2 linked regions of the Endozoicomonas sp. GU-1 genome follow. The protein of the gene in region 1 binds, or shares a complex with, the protein of each later gene. Links are inferred from orthologs where the notes say so. Each region holds a gene or a part of one and is shown in the gene's direction. Other genes may lie near its edges. The genes, in order: xseA and O3276_RS09575.

Evidence for each region.
Region 2: the proteins of xseA (region 1) and O3276_RS09575 are in contact, whole or in part, in a cryo-EM structure (PDB 8TXR), measured with the Escherichia coli proteins. The link is inferred for Endozoicomonas sp. GU-1 from one-to-one orthologs.

The regions. Positions count from the first base shown.
Region 1 is NZ_CP114771.1:79,137-82,393, reverse strand. What follows is about bases 1-2,930. They hold xseA (exodeoxyribonuclease VII large subunit), read left to right. Parts: upstream 1-749; coding sequence 750-2,111; downstream 2,112-2,930. Other genes in these bases: der (ribosome biogenesis GTPase Der), read right to left, coding at 2,445-2,930; O3276_RS00445 (cupin domain-containing protein), read right to left, coding at 2,101-2,424; guaB (IMP dehydrogenase), read right to left, coding at 1-618. In the rest of the region: more of der, read right to left, coding at 2,931-3,257. UniProt on the Escherichia coli protein: Bidirectionally degrades single-stranded DNA into large acid-insoluble oligonucleotides, which are then degraded further into small acid-soluble oligonucleotides.
Region 2 is NZ_CP114771.1:2,348,239-2,351,464, reverse strand. The notes cover bases 20-2,918. They hold O3276_RS09575 (exodeoxyribonuclease VII small subunit), read left to right. Parts: upstream 20-1,282; coding sequence 1,283-1,555; downstream 1,556-2,918. Other genes in these bases: dxs (1-deoxy-D-xylulose-5-phosphate synthase), read left to right, coding at 2,615-2,918; O3276_RS09570 (polyprenyl synthetase family protein), read left to right, coding at 1,558-2,469; O3276_RS09580 (cyclic di-GMP-binding domain-containing protein, MshE-related), read right to left, coding at 538-1,284; O3276_RS09585 (hypothetical protein), read right to left, coding at 20-104. In the rest of the region: more of O3276_RS09585, read right to left, coding at 1-19; more of dxs, read left to right, coding at 2,919-3,226. UniProt on the Escherichia coli protein: Bidirectionally degrades single-stranded DNA into large acid-insoluble oligonucleotides, which are then degraded further into small acid-soluble oligonucleotides.

The DNA.
Region 1 (3,257 bases):
GTACTGCTGGGCCTTTTTAATGTCCTTAACGGTCATCATACCGGTGAGATTGAACTGATCATCCACCACCAGCACCTTTTCAATACGATGCTTATGCAGAAGCTTGCGAACGGTCTCCGGATCAGTACCTTCCTGAACCGTCACCAGACGCTCTTTCCGGGTCATGATCTCGGAAACGGCTTTATCCAGATTAGAGACAAAGCGGACGTCACGACTGGTAACAATCCCCACCAGATCACTGCCAGAAAGCACGGGAACACCGGAGATATTATGTCTGGAGGTCAGCTCCAGAAGGTCTCTGACAGTGGCACTGGCATCAATGGTAATCGGGTCTTTGACCACACCACTTTCGTGCTTCTTGACCTTGCGCACTTCAGCGGCCTGCTGCTCCGGCGTCATATTCTTGTGAATAATCCCGATTCCGCCTTCCTGGGCCATGGCAATAGCCAGAGACGCTTCGGTAACGGTATCCATCGCCGCAGAAATCAGCGGAATATTCAGCTCAATACCGCGGGTCAGTTTGGTTTTCAGGGAGACATCTTTGGGGAGGACTTCGGAGTAGCCGGGCAGGAGGAGGACATCATCGAAGGTGAGTGCATCTTGTGCAATTCTCAGCATTGCCTGTTACCAAGAGTTTATTTTATGGGAAAAAAATTCGAACAAGTATACCCTATATTTCAACTTCAGCTAAACCACTTATTCAGGCAGAATACCAAAAAAACCGACAATCCCCCTGCCAGGCTTGATCCATGCACCACTTTACAGACAAACCGACGCAAAACGCTGAGGCATCCGCAAAAGCCCTCTCTGTTACGGAGTTAAATGGTAAAGCCAGGCGATTGCTGGAGATGAATTTCAATAATGTCCGTGTTGAGGGCGAAATATCCGGACTGGCCCGTCCCAGCTCCGGGCATTGGTATTTCACCCTGAAGGACAAACAGTCACAGATCCGCTGCGCCATGTTCCGCAACCGTAACCAGGCGCTTAAGTTTGTCCCGACTGAAGGCATGCTGTTGATGGCCAGGGGGCGCGTAAGCCTGTATGAAGGAAGAGGCGACTATCAACTGATTGTTGAACACATGGATAATACTGGCACCGGTAACCTGCAGAAAGCCTTTGAGGTTCTCAAAACAAAACTGGCCGCTGAAGGCCTGTTCGACATCACGCGCAAACAACCCCTGCCCTCTCATCCAAAACATATCGGGGTGATCACCTCACCCACCGGCGCAGCCATCCGGGATATCCTCACCGTACTGAAGAGACGCTTTCCCGCCATACCAGTCACCATTATTCCCAGCTCGGTTCAGGGAGAGCAGGCGAAACACGAACTGGTCAGTGCGTTAAAACTGGCAGCAAGTGCCAACCGGTTTGATGTACTGATTATTGGTCGCGGCGGTGGTTCACTGGAAGATTTGTGGCCATTCAATGAAGAGTTGGTGGCCAGAGCCATAGCAGGCTGCCCTATCCCCACAGTCAGTGCCGTTGGTCATGAAATTGATTTTACCATTGCCGACTTTGTAGCTGATCACCGGGCCGCAACCCCATCAGCAGCGGCAGAAATCCTCAGCCCGGATCGCCAGGCCCTGTTAAATCAGCTCAACCTGATCAGCAGAAAGCTCACAACACTGACTCGTCACAAGCTGCTGTTAAGCCAGCGAGAGCTTGATAACCTGCAAAAACGGTTAAGACACCCCGGAGATCGCCTGAGAGACAACAGCCAGCGGCTGGATGATCTGGAAATCCGGTTAAAGCAGGCCATTACGCTGAAACTGGAGCGGACTCAATCAAGCCTGAGCCGACTCAGAGACCGGGCAAATCAACAGAACCCCCAACGCAAATTGGAACTGCTGAAAAGCCGTAATGAATATATGGGGCAAAAGCTGATCCAGCTCATATCCAACAGCCTGGAAAGACGTCACCTGAAACTGGAGAAAGTGTCTGGCGAATTGAACGCCGTAAGCCCTCTGGCAACACTGTCAAGAGGCTATGCCATAACCATGGCTGGCGATGCCATTATCCGAAGCAGCCAGCAGCTGCGGGAAGGCGATCGGGTGACCACACGATTCTTCGAGGGCGAGGCGATCTGCAAGGTGGAAAAAATCACAAATTAATATGAACCGCTAACCAGATGGTATCAACATCGGGTTGAGTCCACGCAACCCGATGCCGGCACCCGGAAGGCAGCATAATATAATCACCGGCATGGAGAGTGACAGGGGCTCTTTCCCCATCAAACTCCAGTACAGCTGAACCGCTTAACAACACCACCCACTCATCCCAGGACTGATTATACCAGTCCCCTGTTGGCGTCGCATGACCACGGGAAACAATCCGCTCTATTTTCACGCCACCGGATGCCTGCAGAGTCTCAAACAACTCTTCAGGTAATTCTTCAGGTATGTGTTCGAACAGATTGTTTTTCATTGACTACCCACCTGAACCACTCAGGAACGTTTTGACTTACGCTTCTCTTTGGCAAACTGCGCCGATTTTTCAACTCTGCGCTTACGGTGAGCCTGCCTCTGATCAACCTCTTTGGCTTCCGCATAAGGGTTATCACCTGAGCGGAACTCAATTCGAATAGGCGTTCCCATAATCTTCAGCACTTTACGGAAGGTATTTTCCAGATAACGTCGATAAGCCGCTGGCACCCGCTCAGTCTGGTTACCATGAATAATAATCGTTGGCGGATTCATGGCTCCAGCATGGCAGTAGCGCAGCTTAATACGGCGATTATTGACCATGGGCGGCTGATGCTCCTTAACAGCATCTTCCAGAATTCGCGTCAGACGATTGGTGGACAGTTTACTGGTCGCCGCTTCATACGCCTCTTCAATAGAGTCATACAGATTGCCAACACCGGTACCGTGTTTTGCCGAAATCATGTGAATGCGGGCATAATTGATAAACCCGAGTCGACGCTTCAGCTCTGTCTTTACCTGGGTTTTCTGCTCTTCTTCCATGCCATCCCACTTGTTCAGTGCAATGACCACAGCACGACCGGCGTCCAGGACAAAGCCCAGCAGGTGCAGATCCTGCTCCACAATACCTTCCCGGGCATCCAGCACCAGAACCACCACATTGGCATCTTCAATCGCCTGCAGCGTCTTGATGACCGAAAACTTTTCAATGGATTCGGACACCTTGCCTCTTCTGCGGACACCTGCCGTATCAATCAGCGTATAGTCCTGACCAAAACGCTCATAGGGAATGTAAACACTGTCACGGGTCGTTCCCGCCTGATCGTAAACAACCAC
Region 2 (3,226 bases), 2.3 Mb from region 1 along the record:
GCATTAACCACTTCATCCGGTGTGAGCTGAAGGTCATTCCACAGCAGGCCCCTCAGGTAACATTCCACTTTGTTGTCCGTTCTTTCAAAAAGCAACAATGACATGTTTTTATCGCTGACCAACATTTTTTTAATGACATGGTCTGATCTAAGACACGACACATGACGAGTATGAGTCGCACTGAAATGAACAAAATCAAAAAAAGACAATTTACTGGCAATGAGAACCAGCAGTTCATCAGGAAGTTTGTCCAGATAACAGCTATTAGACTGGCAATGTACTTCTTTTACGGTTCTGATACCAAAAAACGCAAATGGAATTGACGAGTCAGGGGTTTGGGGATCAAGAATATACGACCGTACTCGTGGTGACACAGCAGGGGCTGGAAACATAATATAGATCCTTGTTCACCTTTTTTTCTATGAGCCCGGAGTCTGAAAAAAGTTCCACTCATGACCGGCTTGCTTTGAGTAAAAATTATTATGCTGGTCGATGACATATCAGGGCTCTTTAAAAGTTGCGCAGCCCTGAAACATTTCAAGGCAGGGCTGGATCAAGCCGGTTGTGGATGGTTCGGATAAATAACCTGGCATCAGTAAGCTCAAGATCTGCAAGGGACAACGCCAGGTGGTTTTTGCTGCCATCGGTTATCAATCGCAGGCCGTCAAAGTTCAGCTCACCAAGCGTGCTTGGGATACGCAATCGAATCAGGCCATTGTGCCTGAATTCAATCGTTGACAAATCAGGGTTGAATTCAAGAGTGTCAGCGGAGCCTGCTATCAGGAGAGGCTTGAGCAGTGTTTCCAGCCTGCTATCAACCGGCTCAGCATGTTCTTTCGCAAGCAGTGGATAAACCGGAGTGAGCAGAGCCATTGACAGGGAGGCGGATAAACGCAGCTGGCTCTGGCTGGAAAGTGCCCTGCGCAGTTGCCATCGTGACAGCATGCGCTGTTCTATCAGGTACTCTCCAAGCAGCTGCTCATGGCTTGCTGACTGATGAATGGCGGTATCAAGCTGCTCTGGAGAGATATATCCTTTTTTTATCAGGATCTGGCCCAGCCTTGAGTTGTGATAAACTGCCTGCCGTTTTTGTTCTTCCATCATTAAAGTCCATGATCTTGTCGGGGCATTGCTTTCAATATCGGCCAACGGGATAATGGTTTGATCATTGCGGATGGTCGAAAGCGGTTGGTCAAACCAGTGCGAAAATCGTTTTCGCCAACTATTCTCGTCATGGAACGTTGATAACGTGCCATGAATGTTTTCTTCAACAGGCTCATTCATGTCAAAAAATACGGTGGATACTGAGAGCTTTGCCTTTGAGCAGTCTTTGGCGGAGCTGGAGACATTGGTCCAGAAAATGGAGTCCGGCGACTTGAGCCTGGAGGAATCTCTGAAAGCCTTTGAACAGGGCATTAAACTGACCCGTGGCTGCCAGAAAGCATTGACCGATGCTGAGCAAAAAGTTCAACAGCTGCTTGTGCAAAATGGTGAACTGACCACAGAGCCATTTGCTGCTGACGGTGCAGAGCCTTCAGCAGATAGAGGGCTGTGAAGATGGCAAGCCCTGTGCCGCTTTCCAAATTTATCGAGCAGTGTCGTTTACAGGTGGATCAAGCACTCACTGAAGTCCTGCCTGATGACAGTAAGGTCAGCCCCCTGCTGCTGGAAGCGATGCGATACAGTGTTTTTAATGGTGGCAAAAGAGTGCGTCCAACGCTGGTCTATGCTGCCTGTCAGGCTTTGGGTGGGGATGTTAAGCAGGCCAACCCTGCTGCCTGCGCTGTGGAATTAATCCATGCCTACTCACTGGTTCATGATGATTTGCCGGCAATGGATGATGATGATCTGCGCAGGGGCAAGCCAACCTGTCACAAGGCATACGATGAGGCAACTGCGATTCTGGTGGGCGATACGCTGCAGAGTCAGGCCTTTGAGGTGTTGGGCAATGCCCGTTTATGTCCTGATTCAACCCTGACTGACAGTGTTCGATTGCAGCTGGTGACGATCCTCAGCCAGGCGTCAGGACTGGCTGGCATGGCGGGTGGTCAGGCGATGGACCAGTGTGCCGCCGGGACGGAGCTGAACCAGCAGCAGCTTGAGTTGATGCATACCCATAAAACCGGTGCTCTGATTCGGGCCAGTGTCCGTATGGGAGCATTGTGTGCCAGGCCGTTGCAGGGCGAGGAGTTGCAGTCACTGGATCATTATGCAAGAGCCATCGGTCTTGCCTTCCAGGTTCGGGACGATATTCTGGACGTTATTGCAGATACGGAGACGCTGGGCAAGCTTCAGGGAGCAGATATGGCTCTGGACAAACCAACTTATGTTTCCCTGATGGGGCTGGAGGCAGCGAAAGCTTATGCCAGAGAGCTTCACCATACTGCCATCAGCGCCCTTTCCGGATTCGACCATCGTGCTGATTTTCTTCGCCAGATCGCCGATTACATCATTCGAAGAAGCTATTAGTGTTGTAGGTGGCTTCAGGAATCCAACCTATCTGATTTGTCAATTCTACAGGCTAGGCTGCACAATAAGATTGTGCGATGCTATTCCAGTCAGGTTGGGTGTACAATGCCAGCCAGCGGATCATCCCAGACGTTATTACGAGCACATGTTTCACGAGATACCCAAGACACTGCCTGATACTCCTTTGCTGGACCAGGTAAATAATCCGGAACAACTCCGCGCACTTGAAGAATCCCGTCTGCCACAACTGGCCCGGGAGCTGCGGGAGTTTTTATTGTATTCCGTTGGGCGGACAGGGGGGCATTTTGGTGCCGGGCTTGGTGTAGTGGAGCTGACCATTGCGCTGCACTATATGTTTAACACTCCGGAAGACCGTTTGGTCTGGGATGTGGGTCACCAGGCATATCCGCATAAAATTCTGACGGGGCGCAGGGACAGAATGTCATCCCTGAGACAAAAGGATGGCCTCGCCGCTTTCCCGAAAAGAGATGAAAGTGAGTTCGATACGTTTGGTGTCGGGCATTCCAGTACGTCTATCAGTGCGGCGCTTGGCATGGCCATTGCAGCCCGGGCTAAAGGTGAAAAGAGGCGTGCTGTTGCAGTGATTGGCGATGGCTCCATGACGGCGGGTATGGCCTATGAAGCCATGAATCACGCAGCGGATGTAAAGGCCAATATGCTGGTGATTCTTAATGATAACGATATGTCCATTTCCAGAAGTGTTGGCGGGCTCTCCAACTATCTGGCCAAAATACTT